DNA from 2 places in the Geobacillus sp. FJAT-46040 genome. Region 1 is predicted to be linked to the other one. Evidence: riboswitches for the same ligand, from Rfam matches in the RefSeq annotation. Region 1 holds a riboswitch; the other holds the start of a gene.

What was found. Region 1 has a riboswitch for cobalamin ahead of CD000_RS04280 (ABC transporter substrate-binding protein). Riboswitches for the same ligand answer to the same signal wherever they lie in the genome.
Region 2: it holds a riboswitch for cobalamin, as region 1 does, so the genes downstream of both, CD000_RS10770 (ribonucleoside-diphosphate reductase subunit alpha) here and CD000_RS04280 (ABC transporter substrate-binding protein) in region 1, are expected to answer to the same signal.

The regions. Positions count from the first base shown of each region.
Region 1 covers NZ_NISS01000001.1:784,861-792,321, reverse strand. Annotated here, with positions in the region: gene cobD (threonine-phosphate decarboxylase CobD) at 1-175, opposite strand, end outside; gene cbiB (adenosylcobinamide-phosphate synthase CbiB) at 132-1,106, opposite strand; gene CD000_RS04290 (adenosylcobinamide amidohydrolase) at 1,103-2,575, opposite strand; gene CD000_RS04285 (FecCD family ABC transporter permease) at 2,572-3,627, opposite strand; gene CD000_RS04280 (ABC transporter substrate-binding protein) at 3,593-4,552, opposite strand; cobalamin riboswitch at 4,692-4,890, opposite strand; gene CD000_RS04275 (YvbH-like oligomerization domain-containing protein) at 5,228-5,422, opposite strand; gene CD000_RS04270 (GntR family transcriptional regulator) at 5,481-6,212, opposite strand; gene nagB (glucosamine-6-phosphate deaminase) at 6,209-6,970, opposite strand; gene nagA (N-acetylglucosamine-6-phosphate deacetylase) at 6,961-7,461, opposite strand, start outside.
Region 2 covers NZ_NISS01000001.1:2,047,182-2,054,642, reverse strand. Annotated here, with positions in the region: gene CD000_RS10790 (four-helix bundle copper-binding protein) at 1-78, opposite strand, end outside; partial or broken gene CD000_RS10785 (multicopper oxidase family protein) at 227-1,366, opposite strand; gene CD000_RS10780 (C39 family peptidase) at 1,396-2,286, opposite strand; gene asnB (asparagine synthase (glutamine-hydrolyzing)) at 2,574-4,481, shown strand; cobalamin riboswitch at 4,683-4,878, shown strand; gene CD000_RS10770 (ribonucleoside-diphosphate reductase subunit alpha) at 5,008-7,290, shown strand; gene CD000_RS10765 (ribonucleotide-diphosphate reductase subunit beta) at 7,401-7,461, shown strand, end outside.

The DNA.
Region 1 (7,461 bases):
CCGAATCCGGATACTCACCGGCCCAGCGAATCCATTCCTCGCCGTTCGGCCAAGCCGACGGCGGCAGGCGATATGGGTTCGTATTGACGCTGAAATCAATGTATTCGTCTGGAGGGGCCAATCCGCATTGCTCATACAACGCGAGCGGATTCGCCCCATGCGCTGGCCAACGCAACGATCATCCCCCCGATCCATACCAGCAATAACGTAAAGGCGAGCACCGTTCTGATCATGATGCCGACCGCCTGGCGAATATGAACCGAGCGCAGCGGAACATCGGGATCGCCGAGTGTCGGCCGCTCAGAGACGACGCCGCCATATGTATTCGTCCCGCCCAGCTGCACCCCAAGCAATCCAGCCATCGCCGCCTCGGGCCAGCCGCTGTTCGGGCTTGGGTGGCGGCGGGCATCGCGAAATAAGATCGACAGCGCCAAACGAAGGCGGCGGCCGCCGCAAACCAACACCATCACGAGCGCCGTCAGCCGCGCCGGAATGTAGTTGAGCGCATCGTCCAGCCGGGCGGCCGCCCAGCCAAATTCGCGATACGTTTCATTTTTATAGCCGAGCATCGAATCGCACGTGTTCACTGCCCGGTACAGCATGGCAAGCGGCGCGCCGCCCAAGGCCGCGTAAAAGAGCGGAGCCGTGATGCCGTCGCTCGTATTTTCCGCCACCGTTTCGACGCAGGCGCGGGTGATGCTGGCCTCATCGAGCCGCTCGGTGTCGCGGCCAACGATCATCGACAGCGCCCGCCGCGCCTCGGGAAGATCGCCCGCTTCAAGCGGCCGGCGCACATCCTCAGCCGCTTCAGCGAGGCTTTTGGTCGCAATGGTGGTGAAAATGAGGGCCGCCTCGATCGCCACCCCCACGTATACGGACAGCGCGTAGCCCACATAAACGACCAACGCCGATACCCCGTAAACAGCGGCCAACACGACCGCCGCGGCCGCCGCCCCTTTCGCCCGCCGCTTTGTTCCTTGATTCCAGCGGCGGTCAAGCCACGCAATCAGCGTTCCCATCCCGCGCACAGGGTGCGGCAGCCAGCGCGGATCGCCCACGAGGGCATCGAGAAACAGCGCCAACGTCAATGCGGCCAAATGGGTCATCGCCGTTTCCTCCGCTTCTCCCAGCGGCCAAGCGCCTCAACTGTTGCCTCATACACAAGCCGGCCGAGCGCCCGGCCAAGCTCCGTCGCCGTTCCGGCATAGGCAAAGACCTGCCCGGTTTGCGTCGCCGCCACGGCGAGCGAATCGGTCGACGTGCCGGTGGCAAGCGTCCCTGTTTCCAGGTCGCAAACCGAACAGTCGGCGAGCGCTTTTACCTTCGCTTCCGTCGCTGTCATCATCGCCTGGACAAACGCCGCTTCCGTCAGCACTCCGTCAATGACAATCACCATATTGATCGTTCCCGGCCTTGCCGCAAGCGGCTTATGCTGCCACGCCCGAGCGGCATCAACCGCATTGCCGACGCCAGCGGTCGTCATGATTGCAACCGAAAACGCTTCCCCTTCTTTCTGAAGCCAAACGGCATCATGGACGTCAACCGCCGTCATCATGCCGATCGTTCGTTTCGGCGAAAACCCGTGCTGCTCCAAATAGCGGCGCATGTCTCCTTCCGCATCGCCGCAATCGTAATCCAACCCGACTTGGCGGTTGACAAAATGGGTCGCCCATTGAAACCCAGCGCCGATCAATGCCGAGGACAGGACGCGAAGCGGCTGGCAGGAGGCCAGAACAGCGGCGTCATCAAGAAAGGACAAACGCAGCCCGCCGGCCGACGATTCTTCTTGTTTCCCTTTCGGCACAAACGAAAACATCGGCTTTGCCGCCGCCGGATGAGCCAGACGCACAATCGGCGCGGCAAACACTTCCTCAAGCAGCGCCGGCGTCATCACATCTGTCGGCGTTCCAAGCGCCGCTGTTTTTCCTTCTTTTAACACAAGCACCCGGTCGCAATATAAGCTAGCGACGTTCATATCGTGAAAGACGGCGACGACCGTCAAATCGCGGGAGCGGGCAGCTTCCGCGAGCCGGTCCAAAAGCCGGACTTGGCCGCTCACATCCATATGGTTCGTCGGCTCATCCAGCAAGAGCAGCTGCGGCTTTTGGGCAAGCGCCCGCGCCAAATAGGCGCGCTGCCGCTCGCCGCCGCTTAGCCGCTCAAGCGGCTCATCGATTTTGTCAGCCAAGCCGACCGCACGAAGCGCTTCTTGAACCGCCGCTTCATCCTCTTTCGTCCACGTCGGAAACAAGCCGCGCTGATGGGCGTAGCGGCCGAGCGCCACCGTTTCTCTCACCGTATAGCCGGGCGCCGCCTCCGCCGTCTGCGGCAGGACAGCGGCAAACCGCGCCCATTGCTTCGCAGACAGCGCCAAAAGCGGCTGGCCATGAATCTTGATCTCACCGCTGGCAAGCGGAAGCTCTTTGCAAATGAGTTTCAGCAGCGTCGTTTTTCCGCTGCCGTTCGGCCCGACGATGCCAAACAGCTCCCCTTTTTCCACGGAAAACGTCACACGATCAAGCACTTGCTTTGGTCCATACCGATGCGATACGGCCCGCACCTCAAGCATCATCATCCCATCTTTCGCTTCATTTTTCGGAAAAACAAGACGGCAAATAGCGGGGCGCCGATCAGCGCGGTGATGACGCCGATCGGCAGTTCGCGCGGTTCAATGATCGTCCGCGCCGCCACATCGGCAAGCACAAGAAACGCACCGCCATACAAGAGAGACAGCGGCAGCAGCACCCGATAGTTTGGCCCGCACACAAGCCGAACCATATGCGGAACAACGAGCCCAACAAAACCGATCGTCCCGGACACCGACACCGCCGCGCCGGTGAGCAGCGCCGCCGCCGTCAAAATGATGACTTTTCGGCGCGTAACATCAACGCCGACATGAAGCGCCGCCGCCTCGCCAAAAGCAAACGCGTTCAACTCGCGGCCGTTGGCGAGAAGCACCGCCGCGCCGATGAGAAAAAACGGCAGCAACAGCCCGCTGTATTTCCAGCCGCGCATCGCGACGCTTCCCATCAGCCATGAGATGATTTGCCGCAATTCTTCCCCGGTCAACGCGATCATCAGTGAAATGAAGGCGCTGAAAAACGCGCCGAAGATAATGCCGGCTAAAATGATCGTCTCAACCGACAGCTGCGGCTCAACCGCGCGAGTGAACGCCAAAACGGCGACAAGCGTCGCCATGCCGCATAAAATGCTCACGATCGGCAGCGTGAACGTGCCAAAGAGCGGCCATTGCCAGCCAAGAAAGATGACGAGCACCGCCCCGACCGAGGCGCCGGACGAGACGCCGAGCGTGTACGGATCGGCGAGCGCATTTTTCAGCAACCCTTGGAACGCCGCGCCAGCCAGCGCCAATGACGCCCCGACCAAAAAAGCGAGCACGACGCGCGGCAAGCGGATCGCCATCACGATCGGCACCCAATCGGCCGGAATGTCAGACGGAAGCGGCATACCAAACCATTCGGACGCAAGAATGCGAACAATAGAAGAAAAGGGAATCGACAGCGATCCTGTCGATATCCCTACGAGCAACGATAACATGGCCGCCGTGACGGCCAATATATACATCCACGTTTTACTTGAACACATCCGGGTAAACGGCTTTGGCAAGTTCCTCGACCCCTTCGACAAGGCGCGGACCCGGGCGGCTTACTAAGTCGGTGTTGACGTCATACACCCGCTTGTTTTTCACCGCCGGCACGTCTTTCCAAGCAGCGCGCGCAAACACTTGCTTCGCTCCGCCGTATGTCGTGATGATCACATCCGGCTTATAGGCTACGGCTTTTTCTTCCGTCACCATCGGCCAGCCTTCCAAGCTGCCGGCGACGTTTTTCGCTGAAATCACTTGAAGCATCTCATCCATAAACGTCCCTTTGCCGGCCGTATACAGCTGCGGCGGCGGCGACACTTCAATCCAGACGTTCGCTTGTTTGTCCGCCGGGATTTGTTTCGCTTTTTCTTGAATTTGCGCAAGCTTCTCTTTCATCTCATCAATCACTTGCTTCGCTTTGTCCGACGCCCCGGTCGCTTTGCCGATCAATTCGATGGACGCATACACATCGTCGAACGACTTCGCGTCATTCACGACAAGCACGGTGATGCCGGCGTCTTTCAATTGCTTGAGGCCATCGCGCGAGTTATGGGCGCTTGACGCGTGGGCCAAGACAAGATCCGGTTTGAGCGAAATGATTTTCTCGACGTTGAATTCCATGCCGCCGATTTTCGTTTTCGTTTTGACGTCTTCCGGGTAATTGTCAAAATCGCTGACGCCGACGATCTTATCGCCCAACCCCAACGCATAGGCGATTTCCGTATTGCTTGGGATGAGCGAGACGATCTTTTTCGGTTCCGCTTTGATCGTGACATCCTCGCCAAGCCCGTCTTTCACCGTCACCGGAAACGCCGCTTGTTCCGTTTTCGGTTCTTCTTTTTTCGCTGGCTGGGCGTTGCTATTGGCTCCACCGCTGCAGCCGACCAGCACGGCGGCCAGAAGGAAGAACACTGCCACCACCGCCGGCCATGTCCAACGTTTCATCCGTCATTCCCCCTTCGATGATGTATGTACAACAAAAAAGCCCATTCCGTCCGAACGGGGAATGAGCGCGAAACAGACCGCCAATGGGCACAACAATGCCCTATGCGACTGTTTCCGCGTCTCACCCCCCGAAGATTCGGAAACTGCGGCAAGCAAGGCAGGTCTACTGGCTCATGCTTCATCCTACTCTGAAGCCTTCCCGTACGGAAAACAGCGCAAGCCATCCGTCCGTACAGTGGCGATTTCATTTCGTCCGCATTGACAGTTGCGGGGACAGCTCCGGATTCCCACCGGATTCCCTATTAAGCCTTTTCGGCGCCTTGCTGCGAATTGATTTAGTTATCGGATATGGACATTTTTATATTAAAGCAAGGCCTGGCATTTGACAACTGTGAATTTACAGTGGGCTGGCGGCAGGCGGTCATCGATCACTTTTGCGGTCAGGCAGCTCAGCTCCAGTGTCCGTGTTTTGTACGGAACGCCGCATGCGCCGTTGCATCGAGCTCCGCGATGTCAAATGCCGCCATGTTGCCTATTCATCGATTCCCACAAACCTCATCTTTTGAGTTTCTTCCGGCTGCGGAGAAACGTTCCTTTTCCATATGTCGCTAAAAAAATTAGGAAAGACGCCCCACCTCTGGCACGGCGTCTTTCCCCGATACAACCTTCATCTCGTCACTGTTGAATATATTTGTCAAACACAAAGCCAAAATCTTTGACTGTATAGTTCTTTTTCGCTTCCGTCAGCCAGCGAAAAGCGTATTCATTCACGGCTTGAAAATCCGCCGACACATTGGCGCCGTCACCGCGCATGTTGGCCAACACCTTGGCCGCCAGTTCCAAACTCCGCTCAGCATAGTGGAATTTCATTTCGTTTTCATGGCAAATCTCCGCAATGCTTTTCCAAGCCGCTGTAAAAAGCCTAACATCATGATCCTCCCCTTTTCATCTCAATCATAAATTTGTACCGGTCGCCGCGGTACACCGATTTGACGACTTCAAGCGGCCGGCCGTCGACAAGGTGCGTGCGGCGCTCAAGCAATAGCACCGGAGCCCCTTCTTTTATCTTCAGATGCTCCGCCTCCACCTGGCGGGCGACCGAGGCTTCCAATGTTTGAACTGCAGAGCCGATGATCATCCCTTTTTCTTTTTCGATAAATTCATAGACGGAACCGCTTACAACATCACGCGTCAGTCCGGGGACGAGATTGACCGAAATGTACAGCGTCTCCAACGCCATCGGCAAGCCGTCGGCCAACCGAAGGCGGCGGACTTCGTAAAGGTCATCGCCTTCCGCGACGCCAAGTCCTTCAGCGAGCTTCTCGGAAGCTGGAACCATCTCAAAGCTGAGGACGATCGTGCCGGGCTCCATGCCGCGCGCCCGCATATCTTCGGAAAAGCTCGTCAGCCCTTTCAGCGGCTGCTCGATTTTTTGGGCGGCGACAAATGTTCCTTTCCCGCGCCGGCGGATGAGATAGCCATCGTTCACTAAATTGTTGACCGCCTGCCGAACGGTCATCCGGCTGATGTCATACATTTCCGCCAACTCGCGCTCAGACGGGATCATCTCGCCCGGCTGCCACTCCCCTTTTTCGATCTTTTCTTTCATATATTGCTCGAGCTGATAGTAAATCGGAATCGGCGACTGTTTATCGATCACGGCGCATCCACCCGCCGCTTTTCCTTTGGGATGAGCGAGAGCGCCTCGCAGTCGGCGATGATCGTCACGTCCGGATGAAGGTGAAGCGCTGAAGCCGGCAAGTCCGGCGTGACAACGCCTTCGAGAAGCCGGGCCATGGCCTCCGCTTTTTCCTCCCCTGACGCCAACAGCACGAGGCGGCGGCTGCGCAAAATGGTCGCAATCCCCATCGTAATGGCATAGCGCGGCACGTCATCAAGCGATGGAAAAAAGCGGGCGTTCGCTTCCCGTGTCAACTCGGTCAGCTCGACGACGTGGGTGGCTGTCGAAAACGGCGTCCCAGGCTCGTTGAACCCGATATGGCCGTTGCGGCCGATGCCCAAGAGCTGCAAATCGATGCCGCCCACTTCATCGATGAGCCGCTCGTAACGGCGGCATTCTTCGTCAAGATCAGCGGCCAAGCCATCCGGCACATGCGTCTCGTGAAGCGGGATGTCAAGCTTTGAAAACAAATGCTCATTCATATAATGGCGATAACTGTTCGGATGATCCGGACCGAGCCCGACATACTCATCCAAATTGAACGTGCGCACGAGCCGATACGATGTCCCATGCTGCCGATGATCGGCGGCCAATTCGCGGTACACACCGAGCACGGTCGAGCCGGTCGCCAAGCCGAGAACGGCGTTCGGCTTTTCCTTGACTTGTTTGATGATGATGTCCGCCGCCTGACGGCTCATCTCTGCGTAGTCAGCAACTTTCAAAAGCTTCATGGCCATCGCTCTCCACTCCTTTCATCCGGCTTGCGATAGGCAAGGGCGCCGCGGCAAAACGTCATCATGACTTCATATCGTTCATTCAAAACGACGACATCGGCGTCTTTGCCGGGCCGCAAGCTGCCTTTCCGATCAAGCAAGCCAAGCTGTTTCGCCGGATTCCAGCTCGCCATGCGGATCACCTCTTCAAGCGTGCAGCCAGTATAATCGAGCACACGGCGGATGGCCTCGCCAAGCTTGAGCACGCTTCCCGCCAGCGTGCCGTCGGCAAGCCGCGCCTCTTGGCCCCGAACAGTCACCTCTTGGCCGCCAAGTTCATACCGCCCATCACCTAGACATTTCGCCCGCATGGCATCGGTGATTAATATGAGTCCATCGCTTCCTTTATTCCGGTAAGCGAAGCGGACCATCGGCGGCGCAACGTGCAACCCGTCGGCGATCAGCTCGCACATCACTTCTTCAAACATAAGCACAGCACCGGCGACACCCGGTTC
Region 2 (7,461 bases), 1.3 Mb from region 1:
ACAAGCTTGCATACATTGGTTGCAAGCATCAATACACGTTTGAAATTGTTGAACTGATGAACTAATAACTGTCGTCATATATAATCCCTCCAATGATTTAAATTCATTATTATTTTTTTCTAACTAAAAAAAAATAAACTGGAAATAAAAACAAAAAAATAAGAGGCTGTCTCAAAAGGGTGTTAACCTTTTGAACTCAGCCTCTTTTATTTACTACGATAAGCTGTTATTCACCTTTATTCGTTGTGTCATTCGGATCTGGGGTATAGTCCGATTTGTAATCGGTATATTTTACTTGTGTGACCATTCCGGCTGAAGCATGGTGCAAGTCATGGCAATGGAACATCCAATTTCCCGGATTATCCGCTTTAAACGCGACGACATATTCTTCACCAGGGTTTACATTTAAGGAATCCTTTATCAATGGAGAGCCTGTGACTGGCTTACCGTTTTTGCTTAACACTTGGAAGAAATGTCCGTGTAAATGCATCGGATGTACATCCGTAGGTGAATTGTTCACTATTTTTACTTTTACTAAATCTCCTGTCTTCACATTGATCGGCGCTGTGTCAGGATACGTTTTCCCATTAATCGTGTAGACCATGCCATCTTTGCCCATGGCTGTTCCTAAATCCATTGTGTACTCTACATCATATTTTTGGTCTAGTGTAAATTGACCTACTTCATATTTTCCGTATGTTGTCATATCCACAACAGGGAGGTTTTCTTTTGCATTTTCTTTATCCGTATTGTTTGTCTGGTCTTCGTATTGAATTTTCACTTTCATGCCATCGGTACCTTCCATATCACCATGACATTCTAATAACCATTCACCCGGGTTATTCGCGATAAATTCAATATCATAACGTTCACCCGGAGCAATATTTAAAAGTTCATCTTTGATTGGTTGCGGATCTTTTAACGGCTGCCCGTCAGTTGCGACAATTTTAAACTCATGACCATGCAGGTGAAGTTTGTGGACCATGTATCCTGCGTTTACAAGGCGAAGGCGCACCTTTTCGCCTTTCTTCACTTTTAAAGGTTTGACAGCGGAACCGCTTTTCCCGTTAATCGTGAAAATATCATACATATTCATATCATGGCCCATGCTGCTCATATCCATTTGTTGATTATCAGAGCTATTTCCATCATTCATATTACTATGATCCATTCCACTCATATCCATATTTCCTTCATCCGGATTGCTCATCCATTCATCTAACACAAGTGTATAATCTCGATCGACTTTTTCTTCATTTTTCGGTTCTACGATTAATGTACCGTATAATCCCTTGTCCACTTGCTCGGCGCTTTTTTGATGGGAATGATAAAAATACGTTCCCGGCACGGTTGCGGTAAATTCAAAAAAGGCAAGCGATTCGGATTCACCGATGTCTAACGGTGGTAGGTAATCGCCTGCCGTCCCATTTGAACCCAAGCGTCGATAAAGTCTTGTTTCGGCGCTTTTTGGTTTTTGACAGCGGTCAATGGATCATTGAAATAAATGTACTGCTCATCGTATCCCGTAATGAGCACCGCGTGTTCCCGGTACGTGATTTTGATCGGGCCTTGCGGGGTTTGCCATTCCCGAAAGGCAGAGGGAGGAAGAGGACGAAAGGTGGTGTTGGTGATCACCCAAACCGGTGTGCCTTTGGCCAAGTATGTATAGATGTTCTCAAACGATTGCCCTGTTAAGTCGATGATTTGGTTAGGCAAGTACCGCTCAGCCAACTGCTTGATCGGCTTATGGTACACGCCGTATCCAGGCTTCGATAACGTATACATATCGCCGACAAACCCTTCATTTGGGTGGCCGTAAAACACTTGGCCATTTCGCACTTGATACGGAGTAGGATTTTTCTTGATTTGTTTCGCCAACGTCATCTTATCGACGCGAATGCCGGCATGATTCAAGAGCATGGCCAAGCTGGTTACTTCGCATCCCCTCGGCAGTTCCGGAAGCTGAGACAAAAGGGGGGCGTCAATCAGGACGGATGTCCTTAGCGCTTGTTTCTTTGAAGAGGCAACTGATCGATTCGCCTCCTTTGCTTGATTGCTGGGGGACGGATTGGTTTCTCTGCTGTTTCTGTTCTGTATGAAGGCTTTGATGGCATCGCCTATCTGGGCCGAGCTTGCATAATAGGATAATGAGGCGGCCAATAGCAAGAAACACGAAATATACAATCCGAGCGACAGTTGATCCATCCTCCCGTTTAGAGGTCTTCTCAAGAGAACAAAACAAAGGGAAACGATGAGAAAAGTCAAAAAAAGGATAAACGCTAACAAGCCATTCTCAACTCCTTTGTAACACGTGTGTGTTTTTATCGTAACAGATCGATGTGCAAAAATGGTGAAATTCACACTTTCTCCATACTTTATCGTTAATATTATGAGGAACTGAAAATCTTGCAAGCAGTGTTCCTGAAAAAATGGAAACAGATTGTTTTTGAAACTTGACGTTGTGTACGATAGAATGAAAGTATCTTTGTATCCATCATTTTAGTTTTAAACAAAAAGGTTTTTCGTGTAGTTTTTGGATTCTTCTTAGCAAAGTGGGGGGGACAATCATCGCCATGTGCGGTTTTATTGGCTGTATTCATGATCGCCCAAGAGCGATTGAGCAAACATGGAAAACAACGTTGGTGGAGATGAACCGCCTGATTACCCATCGCGGCCCCGACGATGAGGGGTATTTTTTTGATGACTACGTGAGTTTTGGTTTTCGGCGTTTGAGCATCATCGATCTGGAGGCGGGACATCAGCCGCTGTCTTATGAAAACGATCGATATTGGATCATTTTTAACGGGGAAATTTACAACTATCTTGAATTGCGGGAAGAGCTGGCGGCGAAAGGATATTCGTTTGCGACGCATTCGGATACTGAGGTGATTGTCGCCCTTTACAGCGCCGAAAAAGAAAAAGCGGTCGAAAAACTGCGCGGGATGTTTGCGTTTGTCATTTGGGACAAGCAAGAGAAAACGGTGTTTGCGGCGCGCGATCCGTTCGGCATTAAGCCGTTTTTTTATGCGGAGCAAGGAGACCGCACGTTTTTCGCTTCGGAAAAGAAAAGCATCTTGCTCGCTCTGGGACAGGAGTCGCTAAACGGCGATTCCCTGCAGCATTATTTAACATTCCAATATGTCCCTGAGCCGCTGACGATGTCGGCCGGCATTTACAAGCTGGAGCCGGGGCATTATCTCAAGAAAAAAGTCGGAAAACCGCTCACGATTCATCGTTATTGGAAGGCATCCTTCGACCCCATTCGCCAATCGGAAGAGGAGCTTGTAAAGAAAATCCGCGATGCGCTGTTTGATTCGGTCAACGTCCATATGCGCAGCGATGTGCCGGTCGGTGCGTTTTTGTCGGGAGGCATTGATTCATCGTTCATCGTCGCCATCGCGAAACAATTCCATCCGCACCTGAAGACCTTTTCCGTCGGGTTTGAGCGGGAAGGGTTCAGTGAAATCGATGTCGCAAAAGAAACCGCAGAGAAGCTTGGGGTAGACAACATTAGCTATGTCATCTCACCGCAGGAGTATATGGAAGAGCTGCCGAAAATTATGTGGCATATGGACGATCCGCTTGCCGATCCTGCGGCTGTGCCGCTTTATTTTGTCGCTCGTGAGGCGAGAAAGCATGTCACGGTTGTGCTTTCTGGCGAGGGGGCGGACGAGCTGTTCGGCGGTTACAACATTTACCGCGAACCAGAGTCGTTGCGGCTGTTTGCGCGCATGCCAAACATCGTAAAAGCGGTGTTGCGGGTGATCGCGAAGATGCTTCCGGACGGGATGAAAGGAAAAAGCTTTTTGGAGCGCGGAACGACGCCGCTTGAAGAACGGTATGTCGGCAATGCGAAAATCTATAGCGAAAAGGAAAAAGCGGCGTTGCTCAAAACGTACCAAGAGGGGCGCGAATATACGGCGGTGACGGCTCCTTTTTACCGCGAAACGCTTCATGACCCGCCCGTCAACCGGATGCAGTATATTGATCTTCATACATGGCTAAGGGGCGATATTTTAGTCAAAGCGGACAAAATGACGATGGCCCATTCGCTTGAGCTGCGCGTTCCCTTTTTAGACAAAAAGGTATTTGAGGTTGCTAGGCAAATCGTCCCTGATATGAAGATAGCCAACGGTACGACGAAATATATTTTACGTAAAGCCGCCGAAGGCATCGTGCCGGATCATGTGTTAAACCGGAAAAAATTAGGGTTCCCCGTGCCGATTCGCCACTGGCTGAAAAACGAAATGTATGACTGGGCGAGACAGCTCATCCACGAAAGCGAAACTGATCATCTGTTCCATAAGGACGTGCTCTATCGGCTGCTGGATGAACATGCCCGCCACAAGGCGGACCACAGCCGCAAGCTGTGGACGGTCTTGGCGTTTATGGTTTGGCATCAAGTCTATGTGGAAAAGAAGTACGATTTTGCTTCATCCGCACAAAGCGAGGAGCGGCCAGCGTCTGTTTTGGAGGCGTAGCAGGGAAACGACAGGGCGTTCTAAGGGCGACACCTAGAACGCCTTTTTCGATGGTGCGGACAGTTTCCTTGCCTTTGGCGAAGCGAAAGAGAAAATTTGCTTTCTCCCACTCTTGCAATTCTCCCGGTTTTGGTATATGCTTGTTCCATCAGGATGATCATCTACTATATATTGTTTTGTTCTCTTTTTTAAACAACTATATATCGTTGCACCAAGCAATGGTGTCCATCAGGACTTAATAGGGAATCCGGTGTGAATCCGGAACTGCCCCCGCAACTGTATGTGCGGACGAAATGGGATGGCCACTGGCGGCAAGAGCCATTCGGCGCGCCGCTGGGAAGGCCCCAAAGTAGGACGATGCACGAGTCAGGAGACCTGCCTTGCTTGGAACGTTTCATGTTCTTCGGGGTGTGAGAAGATGAAACGATAGGGGAAAAGAACAAGGGGTTCGTCTGCCTTTTTTCGTCTGTCGTTTCATCCGCTCGCCTGCCCGAGCGGATTTTTTATTGAAGGAGTGGGGAAACGAATGACCGCATTGACGAAAATGATCATCATCGATGACCAAGGGAAGCCGGTTTCTTTTTCACGTGAAGAGTTTGCGTCGCTGATTGGGCAAGCCGCCGCTGGATTCGGCCGTCTGTCGCTTGATGAATACGTCGAGCGTGTTTGGCAGCTTCTCAGTCGAAAGGAGTCCGTCACGGTAGAACAGCTGCACCAAACGGCTATTTTGGAAGGACTTTCTTACATTGATGAAGATGAGCCGGACTGGACATTTGTGTGCGCCCGGCTGTATTTGCGGCAATTGTACCGCGAGGCGGCACGGCAGCGCGGGTACGATGAGCGCAAGCGGTATGGCGATTTCTACTCGCTCCTTGTTGCGCTAACGGAACAAGGGGTGTACAGCCCGTTCTTGCTTGAACGTTATACGAAAGAAGAAGTCGACGCCATCGGTGCGTTTCTTGATCCGGAGAAGGACAAGCTGTTTACGTACATTGGGCTGCGCACGCTTGCGGACCGGTATTTGGCCCGCGATTATGAGCGGCGGTTGTATGAATTGCCGCAGGAGCGGTTTTTGGTCATTGCCATGACGCTCATGGCGAATGAACCGCAAAAGCAGCGGCTTGCGCTCGTGAAGGAAGCGTATTGGGCGTTAAGCAACTTATACATGACCGTGGCGACGCCGACGCTTGCCAACGCTGGGAAGTCGTACGGCCAGCTCTCAAGCTGCTTTGTCGACACGGTCGATGACAGCTTGCAAGGGATTTATGACAGCAATACCGACATCGCCAATTTATCGAAATCGGGCGGCGGCATCGGCGTCTATTTAGGCAAAATCCGGTCGCGCGGCAGCGACATTAAAGGATTCAAAGGGGTCTCCTCCGGCGTCATCCCGTGGATGAAGCAGCTGAACAATACAGCGGTGAGCGTCGATCAACTGGGGCAGCGAAAAGGGGCCATTTCCGTCTATTTGGATGTATGGCATAAAGACATTTTTGCCTTTCTCGATGCGCGGCTCAACAACGGTGACGAACGGCTGCGGACGCATGATTTGTTCACCGGCGTTTGCATCCCTGATTTGTTCATGGAGCAAGTCGAACAGCGCGGCGATTGGTATTTGTTTGATCCGCATGAAGTGCGGAAGGTGATGGGGTTTAGCTTGGAAGATTTTTATGATGAGGAAAAAGGGAGCGGCAGCTTTCGGGAAAAATATTGGCAATGCGTCAACGAACCAAGACTGTCGAAAGAAAAAGTGCCGGCGATCGAAGTGATGAAAAGCATTATGCGCAGCCAGCTCGAGTCGGGGACGCCGTTTATGTTTTACCGCGATGAAGTGAACCGGCAAAATCCGAATCGCCATCTCGGGATGATCTACTGCAGCAACCTTTGCACGGAAATCGCGCAAAACCAAAGCCCAACGGTGATGAAGCGGCAATATGTAAAAGACGGGATGATCATCATTGAAAAAATACCAGGCGATTTTGTCGTCTGCAATTTATCGTCGATCAACTTGGCGCGGGCGGTGACCGATGGGGTTTTAGCGCGGCTCATCCCGATTCAAATGCGGATGCTCGATAATGTCATTGATTTAAACAATATTCCGGTGCTGCAAGCCGGCCTGACGAACGAAAAATACCGCGCTGTCGGGCTTGGAACCTTTGGCTGGCATCATCTTTTGGCGTTAAAAGGCATTCGCTGGGAGTCGGACGAAGCGGTCCGCTATGCCGACGAGCTGTATGAAACGATCGCGTATTTGGCGATTCAAGCGAGCATGGAGCTCGCCAAAGAGAAAGGGAGCTACCCGGCGTTTCCGGGGTCGGACTGGCAGACGGGCGCTTATTTTGAGCGGCGCGGCTACGAAAGCCACGGTGAATTGGATTGGGATCGGCTGAAGCAAGATGTGACCCGCTACGGGATGCGCAACGGCTATATCATGGCCATCGCCCCGAACGCATCGACGTCGATCATCGCTGGCAGCACGGCGAGCATTGATCCCATTTTCTTAAAAGTATACGCCGAGGAAAAGAAAGATTATAAGATTCCCGTTACGGTGCCGGATTTAAACGAACAGACGATATGGTATTACAAATCGGCGTACCATATCGACCAGCGCTGGAGCATCAAGCAAAACGCCGCCCGCCAGCGCCATATCGACCAAGCCATCTCCTTTAACTTCTACGTCGTGAACACGATTAAGGCAAAAGAGCTGCTCGATTTGCATTTGACGGCGTGGAAGTCGGGGCTGAAAACGACGTATTACGTGCGTTCGACATCGGGGACGATCGACGAGTGCGATTCTTGTGCGAGCTGACCATGGGGCGCAACAAACGCCTTTGGTCGGGCTTTCCCTTCCTTGTGCGGGAGGGGCGTCCGAGGTTGGCCGCGCACATGATACTAGAAAACGAAAGGAAGGAATGGACGATGACGATCGGCTTAGTCAAACGACCGATTATGGATCCGGAGGCGCCGAACCGTTCGACGG